DNA from 2 places in the Pseudomonas sp. XK-1 genome. Region 2 is predicted to be linked to the other one. Evidence: predicted binding sites of a transcription regulator. Region 2 holds the regulator's gene; the other holds the start of a gene.
What was found. Region 2 encodes sigma-54, which starts transcription at its own class of promoters, with help from an activator protein. Its sites were predicted from a motif close to ANTGGCATNNANNTTGCTNT; they were not measured.
Positions count from the first base shown of each region.

Region 1: a site for sigma-54 is predicted at 4,173-4,192, ahead of WMW70_RS09635 (CmpA/NrtA family ABC transporter substrate-binding protein). Genes of this name have one in related genera too.

Region 1 is NZ_JBBPES010000003.1:268,475-275,325, forward strand. Features, by position in the region: gene WMW70_RS09610 (ANTAR domain-containing response regulator) at 1-93, shown strand, start outside; gene WMW70_RS09615 (polysaccharide lyase family 7 protein) at 328-1,506, shown strand; gene alaC (alanine transaminase) at 1,662-2,903, shown strand; gene WMW70_RS09625 (hypothetical protein) at 2,989-3,390, opposite strand; gene WMW70_RS09630 (transcriptional regulator) at 3,577-3,912, shown strand; gene WMW70_RS09635 (CmpA/NrtA family ABC transporter substrate-binding protein) at 4,340-5,728, shown strand; gene WMW70_RS09640 (ABC transporter permease) at 5,784-6,776, shown strand; gene WMW70_RS09645 (ABC transporter ATP-binding protein) at 6,791-6,851, shown strand, end outside.
Region 2 is NZ_JBBPES010000001.1:748,887-755,737, reverse strand. Features, by position in the region: gene WMW70_RS03335 (KdsC family phosphatase) at 1-245, shown strand, start outside; gene lptC (LPS export ABC transporter periplasmic protein LptC) at 254-823, shown strand; gene lptA (lipopolysaccharide transport periplasmic protein LptA) at 810-1,352, shown strand; gene lptB (LPS export ABC transporter ATP-binding protein) at 1,355-2,080, shown strand; gene WMW70_RS03315 (RNA polymerase factor sigma-54) at 2,214-3,728, shown strand; gene hpf (ribosome hibernation-promoting factor, HPF/YfiA family) at 3,922-4,230, shown strand; gene ptsN (PTS IIA-like nitrogen regulatory protein PtsN) at 4,246-4,719, shown strand; gene rapZ (RNase adapter RapZ) at 4,722-5,579, shown strand; gene WMW70_RS03295 (HPr family phosphocarrier protein) at 5,592-5,864, shown strand; gene pmbA (metalloprotease PmbA) at 5,930-6,851, opposite strand, start outside.

The sequences.
Region 1 (6,851 bases), on a different contig from region 2:
ACCCTGATGCGCCGCCAGGCCATGAGCCGCCAGCAGAAGCTGGTGCAGGTGGCCGAGCAGATCATTGCCATGCACGACATGCTGGGTAATTGAACCTTGAATAGACGCCGGGCCGTCTAGCGCCCGGCTGAGTGCTTTGTCCTGCTCGGCAGGCCACCTCACGCCAAAACTGCGCGCACCTTCCCGTGCATCGGTGTCGCCTGGCTGATGCCAGCGACGCCTCTGAGCACAACACAGGTTTATCCGGCTATCGGCGAACCTTTCCGGCGCAGGCCTGTCACTGAACAGGTAGCTCACCGATGCGTCTAGCATCGGCATCCACAAGCGGTGACCCCCACACCACATCGCAAGGTCGCGATAAGAGCGGCTCCACCTCTCAGCTATACGAATCAGGACGATCCCGTAATGCTTAAAAAAGCAGCTACCCGCAGCTTATTGCTGCCATCCGCCTTAATCAGCCTGTTTAGCGGTCAAGTTCTTGCCGAACTGAATCCCGCCCTGCCCCCCGGTGGCAACTTCGCCTTGGAAAACTGGAACATCACCATTCCAGTGGATGCCAACAACGGCATAAAGGGTAAACCACTGACTATTCTGCCTTCAGCCCTGGACGGGCCCAACGGCTACAGCAACCCACCATCGCTATATACCGATACGGACGGCGCGATGACCATGTGGGCCCCCCTCAACGGTGCGACCAGCGGCGGGTCCAGACATCCACGCTCGGAATTGCGCGAAATGATCGATCCGTCCAGTAGTCAAATCAACTGGGACAGCAACGGCACCGCGCTACTCGATGCGCAGCTGCGTGTGATGCAGGTGCCGAGTGAGGATGGCACTGTGATTGTTGGCCAGGTTCACGGCCATGGCTCGGCACCCCTGGTGCTGGTGTATTACCGATACGACGCGCAGACCCAGACCGGCGTGGTCATGGCCAAGCTACAAGGCACACCGATTCAGGGCCCGCCGTTCTGGCAGTATCAGGTTGCAAGCGGCATCAGACTGGGCCAGGCCTTTACCTACCAGATCCGCGTCGAGCGCCAGAGCGGCAGCCTGGCGGTGGCATCGGTGTCGGCGAACAACGGCACACCCGCCACCATGGTCATGGACCCGTCCTGGGATAGCGAAACCTTCTACTTCAAAGCCGGCGCATACCTGCACACCTACGGCACCAGCAGCACCGATGGTGCCTTGGTGAAGTTTTACCGCCTGGCCACCAGCCATCCGAAAAGTGACATGCCGATCACCAGCAAGGCCGCATTACCCAACGCCAAAGTCGGAAGGGCCTATGCCACTCGGCTGAAATTTCGCGGCGGCACCGGTGCTGGCAGCTGGTCGCTGGTCAGCGGCTTCCCCCCCCAGGGCTTGCTGCTGGAACGCAACGGCACCATCAGCGGCACACCGGCTGCTGGTGCGGGCACTAATCGGCCCAATGCCTTTATGGTGCGGGTGACCGACGCCAACGGCAGCACCTATTCGAAGAAGTTCTCGATCCTGGTCAAGCCCTAGGGTCTGTTGTCGTTGAGCGGGCGCTAAAGGATCTATAGGGATTTTTCGTCGCCCGCTCGACAGGCCGAGGTGCCGCGTATTATCGTCGCCGCCTGGCCAGCGCACTGGCCAACGTCGCTCGGACGGTTCCGGGCGCTTACGTTTCCGAGGAAAGCATGGCTGACCAAGCTTCGCGCCGCTTTGCGCGCATCGATCGACTCCCCCCTTACGTTTTCAATATCACCGCCGAGCTGAAGATGGCCGCGCGTCGCCGTGGCGAAGACATCATCGACTTCAGCATGGGCAACCCGGATGGCCCCACGCCGCCGCATATAGTCGAGAAGCTGGTGCAGGTCGCCCAGCGCGATGATACCCACGGCTACTCCACCTCCCGCGGCATCCCGCGCCTGCGCCGCGCCATTTCGCGCTGGTACAAGGACCGCTACGAAGTCGAGATCGACCCGGAAAGCGAAGCCATTGTCACCATTGGCTCCAAGGAAGGTCTGGCGCACCTGATGCTGGCCACCCTGGACCATGGCGACACGGTGCTGGTGCCCAATCCCAGCTACCCGATCCATATCTACGGCGCGGTAATCGCCGGTGCCCAGGTGCGTTCGGTGCCGCTGATCCCAGGAGTGGACTTCTTCGCCGAGCTGGAGCGGGCAATTCGCGAGTCGATTCCCAAGCCGAAGATGATGATCCTCGGCTTCCCCTCCAACCCCACCGCGCAGTGCGTGGAGCTGGACTTCTTCGAACGGGTGGTAGCCCTGGCCAAGCAGTACGACGTGCTGGTGATCCACGACCTGGCCTACGCCGACATCGTCTACGACGGCTGGAAGGCTCCGTCGATCATGCAAGTGCCGGGGGCCAAGGACATTGCCGTGGAGTTCTTCACCCTGTCCAAGAGCTACAACATGGCCGGCTGGCGCATCGGCTTTATGGTCGGCAACAAGGAGCTGGTCAACGCCCTGGCGCGGATCAAGAGCTACCATGACTACGGCACCTTCACCCCGCTGCAGGTGGCGGCCATCGCCGCCCTGGAAGGCGATCAGCAGTGCGTGCGCGATATCGCCGAGCAGTATCGCCAGCGCCGCAACGTGCTGGTCAAGGGCCTGCACGAGATCGGCTGGATGGTGGAAAACCCCAAGGCATCGATGTACGTCTGGGCGAAGATTCCCGAGCAGTATGCCCATCTCGGCTCCCTGGAGTTCGCCAAAAAGCTGCTGCTGGAGGCCAAGGTCTGCGTCTCGCCCGGCATCGGCTTCGGCGACTACGGCGACGACCATGTGCGCTTTGCCATGATCGAGAATCAGGACCGTACCCGCCAGGCCATTCGCGGCATCAAGGCGATGTTCCGCGCCGATGGCCTGATCCAGCCCCCGGCCGCAGGCAAGCCGCGCAAGGCAGCCGATAGCTAGCAGCCTGCCAGGGCCTGCCGGCCCTGGCACCTGAAAAAACCCGCCCTGCCCGCACCTGTTTCGCGCTGGCAGGGCCGCGGTTCGATCAGCTCGAATAATCCAGCACCGTCCACACCCGGCTGAGGCCGTCGCCAATCACGCAACCGCTCTGACTGAGCTGGCTGCGATTGCTATTGCTGTGCAGCGACATCAGCGTGGTGCTGCCATCGGCGGCATCCGAGCGCTCGCTCAGCCACTGCACCCGGCCGCAGTTGGCCGTTTCGATCACATAACTGGCAGCAACGCGGGCATCCTGGCTCGGCAGTCTGATCGTATCCACCACCCTGCCCTGTTCCTGCACCCGCTTGCCATCGGACACCAGCACGGCCCAGGCCTGGCCGTCCTCGATCACCAGATAGGTGCCATTGGCCCTGGGTTGTTCCAGCTGCGGCTGGGCGCAACCACTCAGCAGGCCCAGCAGCACAATTGTCATCAGCATCTGTTGCATTGTCAGTTACTCCAGCAGCGGCTTTCAGGGGGTACGAGCAGGCGGTGAATCTGGGGTACGGCCTTACTATTATCGAATACTGTTTATTTGTACAGTACATTTCGATTACCCTGAGTCCCGCTCATTTCGCCAGGCCTGCAACGCTGCACGCCCGGCCCAACCCTGACATCAACCAGGAGAACAAGGATGCTGGACGTACTGCAGTTGAAGCACACGGTAAACCGCATGCCGCTGGAAAAGGTCCGTGCCACGGTCGCCGAATTGCACCTGGAAGGTATCGTCACCGAAGGCAAGACACCGTTCTCCCGGGTGCACTTCAATACCTGCTTTGCCGAAATCGAGGCCTTGCTGCAGCGTGCCGGCTACCACAAGCAGCTCGATGTGGTCGGTTACCAGGGCCTGGCCTATGCCATGTTCGACCCTGCTCGCTGGGAGGCGGTGCAGGTGCTGCGCTGGCTCAAGGAGTTCGTCGAGGAGGCGCAGCCACGATCCGCTCCCCAGCGCCAGGAGTACAGGGCCTGAGGCGCTAACACCTAAAGGCCTGCAAACGAACCAAAAGCGCTCAGTACCGCTCGCATATGCACGCCAATGGCCCATACGCCCCGTTATGGAGGCCCATGGGCCAGTGGCAAGGGCATTTGCACGCCGGCTTCAAAATCTCGATTCAACATCACATATAAATACTAACTATATGATTTATATCGCTATATAAATCTATTCTAGATTGCCTCTCACGTCGCAAAACCCATTTCCAAGGGCGTCATTGCCATTCCATCTGTAAACCTGGCAAGCCCTTTGCTTATACCTCCTCAAGACACCTACACACGTCTTCAGATCGCCAAAGGCGGTGATCGGGACGAAATTGACAAAGACGTCAACGACACTCGGCCAAGCATTGGCAGGGCTGTCCGCGACGTCTTTTTTCGTTTCTGGGACCTGAGGAACCACTATGCGTAACTCCACCGCTCGCCGTTCGCTACTGAAGAAAACCCTGGCCGGACTCGGCTGTGCCGCCGTCATGCTGCTGTCGCCCCTGAGCGTGCAGATCGCCCTCGCCGCCGAGGCGGAAAAGGACGAACTGAAGTTCGGCTTTATCAAGCTGACCGATATGGCTCCGCTGGCCATCGCCTATGAGAAAGGCTTCTTCGAGGATGAAGGGCTGTATGTCACCCTGGAGGCCCAGGCCAACTGGAAAGTGCTGCTGGATCGGGTAATCGATGGCGAACTGGACGGCGCGCATATGCTCTCCGGCCAACCGATCGGTGCCACCATCGGTTTCGGCACCAAGGCCGACGTGGTCACCGCCTTCACCATGGACCTCAACGGCAATGCCATCACCGTCTCCAATGCGGTCTGGGAGGACATGAAGAAGCATGTGCCGATGGAAGGCGGCAAGCCGGTGCACCCAATCAAGGCCGACGCCCTGAAGCCGGTGATCGAGAAGTTCAACGCTGGCGGCAAGTCCTTCAACCTGGGCATGGTGTTTCCGGTGTCCACCCATAACTACGAACTGCGCTATTGGCTCGCCGCCGGCGGCATCCACCCGGGTTATTACGCCCCGCACAAGGGCGACACCAGCGGTCAGATCGACGCCAAGGCCCTGCTCTCGGTCACCCCGCCGCCGCAGATGCCCGCCACCCTGGAAGCCGGCACCATCCACGGCTACAGCGTCGGCGAACCGTGGAACCAGGCTGCCGTGTTCAAGGGCATCGGCGTGCCGGTAGTGGCCGACTACGCGATCCGCAAGAACATGTCGGAGAAGGTCTTCGGCGTGTCCAAAAGCTGGGCCGAAGCCAACCCGGAAACCCACAAGCGCGTGGTCAAGGCGCTGATCCGCGCCGGCCAGTGGCTGGACGCGGACAACAACGCCAACCGCCAGGAAGCGGTGGAGATCCTTTCCCGACCCGAGTACGTGGGGGCCGATGCCAAGGTGATCGCCAACTCGATGACCGGCACCTTCGAGTTCGAGAAGGGTGACAAGCGCGAGGTACCGGACTTCAACGTGTTCTTCCGCTACCACGCCACCTACCCCTACTACTCCGATGCCGTGTGGTACCTGACGCAGATGCGCCGCTGGGGCCAGATCAGCGAAGCCAAGCCGGACAGCTGGTACCTGGAGACGGCCAAGAAGGTCTACCTGCCGGCTATCTACCGCGAAGCGGCCGCCGAATTGATCGCAGAAGGCAAGTTCGCAGCCAGCGATTTCCCGCCAGCCGATGACGACGGCTTCCGCGCACCGCTGACCGACACCATCGACGGTGTGCCTTACGACGGTCGCAAGCCCAATGCCTACCTCGAGCAGTTCGAGATCGGCTTGAAAGGCGACACGCAGCTCTAATCAGGCACTCCCGGGGCCGGTACGCCGGCCCCCTCCTAACAAAGAGGACAGGACGATGAGCAACCCGAGCGTCGCCACCCCGATAACCGCAACACTCAAGTCGGCGCGCAGCAATGCGCTCCTCAAGCGCTGGGCCCCGGCATTGATCCTGCCCATGCTGGGCATCATCGGTTTTCTGCTGTGCTGGCAGCTGCTGGCCAACAATATCCAGACCAGCCTCGGCCAGTTCCCCGGCCCGGTACAGGTCTCCGAACAGTTTTCCGGCCTGGTCGGTGCGCACCTCAAGGAGCGTGAAAAGGCCCGGGTCTTCTACGAACGCCAGGACACGCGCAACGCCGCCCTGCTGGCGAAAAACCCCGACGCAGAGATCAAGGTGCGTCCCTATACCGGCAAGCCGACCTTTATTCAGCAGATCTTCACCAGCCTCTACACCGTGATGGCTGGCTTTGCCATCGCCTCGCTGATCGCCATTCCCCTGGGTATCGTCTGCGGCCTGAGCAAGAGCATCTACACCGCCATCAACCCGCTGATCCAGGTGTTCAAGCCGGTGTCGCCGCTGGCCTGGCTGCCGCTGGTAACCATGCTGGTCAGCGCCCTGTACGTCAGCGACGACCCGTTGTTCGCCAAGTCCTTCCTCACCTCGGCGATCACCGTGGCGCTGTGCTGCCTGTGGCCAACGGTGATCAACACCACGGTGGGCGTGGCCGGCATCGACCAGGACCTGAACAACGTCAGCAAGGTGCTCAGCCTGTCGCCCATGTCGCATGTGCGGCGCATCGTGCTGCCCGCCGCCGTGCCGATGATCTTCACCGGTCTGCGCCTGTCCCTGGGGACCGGCTGGATGGTGCTGATCGCCGCCGAGATGCTGGCGCAGAACCCGGGCCTGGGTAAGTTCATCTGGGACGAGTTCCAGAACGGCAGCTCCAACTCCCTCGGCCGGATCATGGTGGCGGTGATCGTCATCGGCCTGATCGGCTTCGCCCTCGACCGCCTTATGCTCCTGCTGCAACGTCAGTTCAGCTGGGACAAGAATGCCGTACTGCGCTAATCAGGAGACTTCCCATGAGCCACTCACACCTCGAACTGACCGGCGTTGGCATCGACTTCCCCACCGACAAGGGCC
Region 2 (6,851 bases):
AGCTGCTCGGCGAACTCGGCCTGAGCTATGAACAGGTGGCCTACCTGGGCGACGACCTGCCAGACCTGCCGGTGATCCGCCGGGTCGGCCTGGGCATGGCGGTGGCCAGCGCCGACGCCTTCGTCCGCCAGCATGCCCATGGCGTAACCCAGGCCCGGGGCGGCGAAGGTGCCGCCCGCGAGTTCTGCGAACTGATCATGCGCGCCCAGGGCAGCCTCGAAGCCGCCCAAGCCGCCTACCTATAGAGCCCACCATGTCGCGTAAACTGCTCAACATTGCCCTGCTCGCCTGCGCCGCCGCGCTGCTGGCGGCGCTCGGCTACTGGAATATCAACCCCGCAAGCTTCTCCGACGGGGACAAACCGGGCACCGCGCAGAACACCATCGATTTCTACGCGACCAATATCACCACCGTGCAGTACATGCCCGACGGCTCGCTGCATTACGAGGTCACCGCGGATAAGACCGAGCATATCCAGAGTACCGACATCACCCTGCTCGACAACCCGAACATGCAGCTGTACCGCGGCGAAGAGCTACCATGGAACATCAGCAGCGAGCGCGGCGAAGTCGCCCCCGCCGGCAAGGAAGTCGAGCTGATCGACAAGGTGCGCATCGCCCGCACCGACGCCAAGGGCCGCCCGACCATTCTCACCACCAGCCGCCTGACCGTATTCCCCGAGAAGGAATATGCGCAGACCGAGCAAGCCGTTAGAATCGACGCCGCCAATGGGGTGACCACGGCACAAGGAATGAAAGCGTACTTGAATGACGGCAGGATGCTCCTGCTGTCCAATGTAAGAGGTCAGCATGAGGCTCGTTAAAACCCTCCCCCTTCTTTTCGGTCTCAGCGCCGCGCTCGGAAGCATCAGCGCCTGGGCCCTGCCATCGGATCGCGAACAACCGATCCGGATTCAGGCCGACAGCGCCGAACTTGACGACAAGCAAGGTGTGGCCGTGTACCGCGGCACCGTGGTTATCACCCAGGGCACGCTGAAGATCACGGGCGACACCGTGACCATCACCCAGACCCCGGCGGGCGATATCGACGTGTTTACCGCCGTCGGCAAGCCGGCTTATTACGAGCAGCTGCCGGCCACCGACAAGCAGATCGTCAAGGCCTACGGCCTGACCATCCAGTACTTCGCCGCCAACGAGCGCATCGTGCTGATCGACCAGGCCAAGGTGATCCAGGAAGGCAACACCTTCGAAGGCGAGAAGATCGTCTATGACACCCAGCGCCAGATCGTCAACGCCGGCCGTGCTACAGGCAGCAATGTCAGCGTGCCGCGACCGCGCATCGACATGGTGATCCAGCCCAAGAACAAACCAGCCGACCAGCAGGCGCAGTAACCATGGCCACATTGAAAGCCCAGCACCTGGCCAAGAGCTACAAAGGCCGCCAAGTCGTGCGCGACGTCAGCCTGAGCATCGACAGCGGGCAGATCGTCGGCCTGCTTGGCCCCAATGGCGCGGGCAAGACCACCTGCTTCTACATGATCGTTGGCCTGGTCCAGGCCGACCAGGGTCGCATCCTGATCGACGACCTCGATGTCAGCCACCAACCGATGCACGGCCGCGCCCGTGCCGGCATCGGCTACCTGCCGCAGGAAGCCTCGATCTTCCGCAAGCTCAGCGTGGCCGACAACATCATGGCCATTCTGGAAACCCGCAAGGACCTGGACCGCAGCGAGCGGCGCAAGGAGCTGGAAAGCCTGCTGCAGGAATTCCATATCAGCCATATTCGTGACAACCTCGGCATGAGCCTGTCCGGCGGCGAACGCCGGCGCGTAGAAATTGCCCGCGCCCTGGCGACCTCGCCCAAGTTCATCCTGCTCGACGAACCCTTTGCCGGGGTTGACCCGATCTCGGTCGGCGATATCAAACAGATCATCTACCACCTCAAGGCCAAGGGCATTGGCGTGCTGATCACCGATCACAACGTGCGCGAGACCCTGGACATCTGCGAAACCGCCTACATTGTCAGTGACGGCCAACTGATCGCCGAAGGCGACTCCGCCGCCATCCTGGCCAACCAGACGGTCAAAGAGGTGTACCTGGGGCATGAGTTCCGCCTGTAACAGGGGCTTTTCTCACGCAAACAAGCACCACCCCTAGGCAAACCCCTTAGAGTCAGGCATATAATTTGCTTCCTTGTGGCGCTTCCGCGCCCTGTAGTGGATTGCGCACAGACGCCGGTAAATAAGGTCTGCAATGAAACCATCGCTAGTCCTGAAGATGGGCCAGCAGCTGACGATGACACCGCAGCTGCAACAGGCCATTCGCCTACTCCAACTGTCGACCCTGGATCTGCAACAAGAGATCCAGGAGGCACTGGAATCCAATCCGATGCTCGAACGCCAGGAAGACGGCGAAGATTTCGACAACTCGGACCCCATGGCCGATGGCGCAGAAAGCGCCACTTCCAGCGAACAGCAAGAGTCCAGCTTCCAGGAGCCCAACTACCAGGAAACCACGCAGACCGTGGACAACCTGGAAGAAGGCGACTGGGGCGAGCGCATTCCCAATGAACTGCCGGTCGACACCGCCTGGGAAGACATCTACCAGACCAGCGCCAGCAGCCTGCCGAGCAGCAGCAACGACGATGACGAGTGGGACTTCACCACCCGCACGTCCAGCGGCGAGAGCCTGCAGAGCCATATGCTCTGGCAACTCAACCTTTCGCCCATGTCCGATAAGGATCGCCTGATCGCGGTCACCCTGATCGACTGCATCAACGAGCAGGGCTATCTGGAAGAAACCCTGGAAGAAGTGGTTGAAGCCTTCGACCCGGAACTGGATATCGAACTGGACGAAGTCGAGGCCGTGCTGCACCGCATCCAGCAGTTCGAGCCCGCTGGCATTGCCGCGCGCAACCTCGGCGAATGCCTGCTCCTGCAACTGCGCCAGCTGCCCGCCAAAACCCCCTGGCTGAGCGAGGCCCAGCGCCTGGCCAACGACTACCTCGACCTGCTCGGCAGCCGCGACTACAGCCAGCTGATGCGCCGCATGAAGCTCAAGGAAGACGAGCTGCGCCAGGTTATCGAGCTGATCCAGAGCCTCAACCCGCGCCCCGGCTCGCAGATCGAATCGAGCGAGCCGGAATACGTGGTGCCCGACGTGATCGTACGCAAGCACAACGAGCGCTGGCTGGTGGAGCTGAACCAGGAAGCCATGCCGCGCCTGCGGGTCAACGCGCAGTACGCCGGTTTTGTGAAGCGCGCCGACTCCAGCGCCGACAACACCTTTATGCGCAACCAGCTGCAGGAAGCGCGCTGGTTTATCAAGAGCCTGCAAAGCCGCAACGAAACCCTAATGAAGGTCGCCACGCAGATCGTCGAACACCAGCGCGGCTTCCTCGACTACGGTGACGAGGCGATGAAACCTCTCGTATTGCACGATATCGCCGAGGCGGTGGGCATGCACGAGTCAACCATCTCGCGGGTCACCACGCAGAAATTCATGCACACCCCGCGTGGCATTTACGAACTGAAATACTTCTTCTCCAGCCACGTCAGCACCTCCGAGGGCGGCGAATGCTCGTCCACCGCGATCCGCGCCATCATCAAAAAACTGGTCGCCGCGGAAAATGCAAAAAAGCCGTTGAGTGACAGCAAGATCGCTGGTTTACTGGAAGCACAGGGCATTCAAGTAGCCCGCCGTACAGTCGCAAAGTACCGTGAATCCCTCGGGATAGCGCCATCCAGCGAGCGCAAGCGATTGATCTAGGCGGTACAAGAAGGAAGACGGTTCACACTGCACGCAACAACACCCGGCCTCGCCTTTTCGCGCAAGCAACTTCGCTGCCAATGCGCGGGCGGCGACAGTGCCAGACTCGTTCTGCCAGGGTCTTCCACGCCACAGTGTTCCGGCGGCAGGCCTATTGCCTGCCTCTTACACACGGCAACAAGGAGAATGCGGTATGCAAGTCAACATCAGTGGACACCAGCTGGATGTGACCGACGCCATGCGCGCCTACATCGAGGAAAAACTCGGTCGATTGGAGCGCCACTTCGACAAAATCACCAATGTGCAAGTCATCATGGAGGTCGAGAAGCTCAAGCAGAAAATCGAAGCGACCCTGCACATTGCCGGCGGCGAGGTTGTCGCCAATGCGGTACACGAAGACATGTATGCAGCAATCGATTTACTCACCGACAAACTCGATCGCCAACTCATCAAGCACAAGGAAAAACAGCTCGACCGTCAACAGGGCGCACTGGCCCGCTGACCTCGTCTATCTCCTATGATCCGACTTGAAACTATCCTGACCCCCGGCCGTTCCCTGGTGAACGTGCCGGGCGGCAGCAAAAAACGTGTTCTCGAACAGATTGCCAACCTGGTGGCGCGCGAGCTGCCTGACCTGGACGGCCAAGACATCTTCGAAAGCCTGATCGCCCGCGAAAAACTCGGCTCGACCGGTTTCGGCAATGGCATCGCCATTCCGCACTGTCGCCTGCCCGGTTGCAACGCACCGATCAGCGCCTTGCTGAGACTCAATGCCGCGGTGGACTTCGATGCCATCGACGGTGCCCCGGTCGATCTGCTGTTTGTTCTGCTGGTTCCCGAAGCCGCGACCGACGCCCACCTGGAACTGCTCCGGCAGATCGCCAGCATGCTCGACCGCAGCGACGTGCGTGACCGCCTGCGCCAGGCTCAGAGCAATGAGGCCCTGTACCAGGTGGTGGTCGACGTGCAAAGCCAACTCAATCGAGACTGAGCATGCGCCTGATCATCGTCAGCGGTCGCTCCGGCTCCGGCAAAAGCACCGCCCTCGATGTACTTGAGGACAACGGCTTCTATTGCATCGACAACCTGCCCGCCGGCCTACTCCCAGAGCTGGCCGAGCGCGCCCTGCTGCATACCGAGCTGCTCCACCCGCAGGTGGCCGTGTCGATCGATGCGCGCAACCTGCCCAGCCACCTCAAGCGCTTCCCCGAGCTGCTCGAAGAGGTACGCGCGCGGCATATCAAGTGCGATGTGATCTACCTCGACGCCGATGAAGAGACCCTGCTCAAGCGTTTCTCCGAAACCCGCCGGCGCCATCCGCTGACCAACGAAAGCCGCTCGCTGGCCGAAGCCATCGCCGACGAAAGCCTGCTGCTGGGCCCGATCATCGACCTGGCCGACCTGAAGATCGACACCACCCACCTCAATCTCTACCAGTTGCGCGACAGCCTCAAACTGCGCCTGCTCAACCAGCCTGAGCCGGGTACCGCCTTTCTTATCGAGTCCTTCGGCTTCAAGCGCGGCATGCCGGTGGATGCCGATCTGGTGTTTGACGTGCGCTGCCTGCCCAACCCCTATTGGAAGCCGGACCTGCGCGAATTCTCCGGCCTGGATCAGCCGGTGTCCGACTACCTCTCGGCCCAGGCCGATGTCGAAGACATGTTTCAGGACATCCTCGCCTACCTGGTCAAGTGGCTGCCACGCTTTGCCGCCAGCAACCGCGCCTATGTCACGGTAGCGATCGGCTGCACCGGCGGCCATCACCGCTCGGTATACCTGGCCAATCGCCTCGGCGAAACCCTCAAACCCATCCTGAAGAACGTCCAGATTCGCCACCGCGACCTCAGTTAAGGAATTGCCGCGATGCCCGCCTGCGAAATCACCATCATCAACAAGCTTGGCCTGCATGCCCGTGCGGCGGCCAAGTTCGTTGGCGTCGCCGGCCGCTTCCCCTGCCAGGTCAAGATCGGCCGCGCGCCGGACAGCCTGGTGGACGGCAAGAGCATCATGGCCGTGATGATGCTCGCCGCCGGCAAGGGCACGTCCGTGCACCTGCATACCGAGGGCGAACAGGACGGCGAAGCGCTCAACGCCCTGAGCGAGCTGATCAACAACTACTTCGACGAAGGCGAATAGCTGATCGAAGCAATAAAAAAGGGGCTGAGCGCTTAAGCGACAGCCCCTTTTTCATACAGCCCGAATCAACTACCGGCCACCGTCATCCGCTCGATCAGCACCGAGCCGGTGCGGATGTTACTGCGCAGTTCCAGATCATTGCCCACCGCGACAATCTGCCGGAACATATCCCGCAGGTTGCCGGCGATAGTGACTTCCTGCACCGGAAACTGGATCTCGCCGTTCTCCACCCAGTAGCCGCCCGCGCCGCGGGAATAGTCGCCGGTGACCATATTCAGGCCCTGGCCCATCAGCTCGGTGACCAGCAGACCGCGGCCCATACGCTTAAGCAGGGCCTTCTGATCTTCGTCACCATGGCTGACAAACAGGTTGTGCACGCCGCCGGCATTGGCCGTACTGGGCATGCCCAGCTTGCGCCCGGAGTAGGTGCCGAGCACATAGGACAGCAACTCGCCGCGCTCAACAAAGGACTTGGCATAGGTGGCCAGGCCATCACCATCGAAAGCGGCGCTACCCAGGGCGCGGGGGATATGCGGACGCTCGTCGAGCTTCAGCCACTCGGGAAACAGCTGCTGCCCCAGGCTGTTTTCGAGGAAGGACGACTTGCGGTACAGGTTGCCGCCGGAAATCGCCGCGAGAAAGCTGCCAAACAGGCCGGTGGCCAGCTCGGCGGCGAACAGCACCGGTACTTCGCAGGTGGGTACCGGGCGCGCGCCCAGGCGACTGACCGCGCGCTCGGCGGCACGCCGGCCGATGCTGGCGGCGTCGGCCAGCAGTTCGCCCTGGCGGTTGACGTCATACCAGTAGTCGCGCTGCATCTGCCCGCCGTCTTCGGCGATCATCACGCAACTCAGGCTGTGCCGGGTGCTGGCATAACCACTGACAAAACCATGGCTGTTGCCATAGACCCGGCAACCTTGATGGGTATTGAGGGTGGTGCCGTCGGCATTCTTGATCCGCCCATCCGCGGCGAAGGCCGCCGCTTCG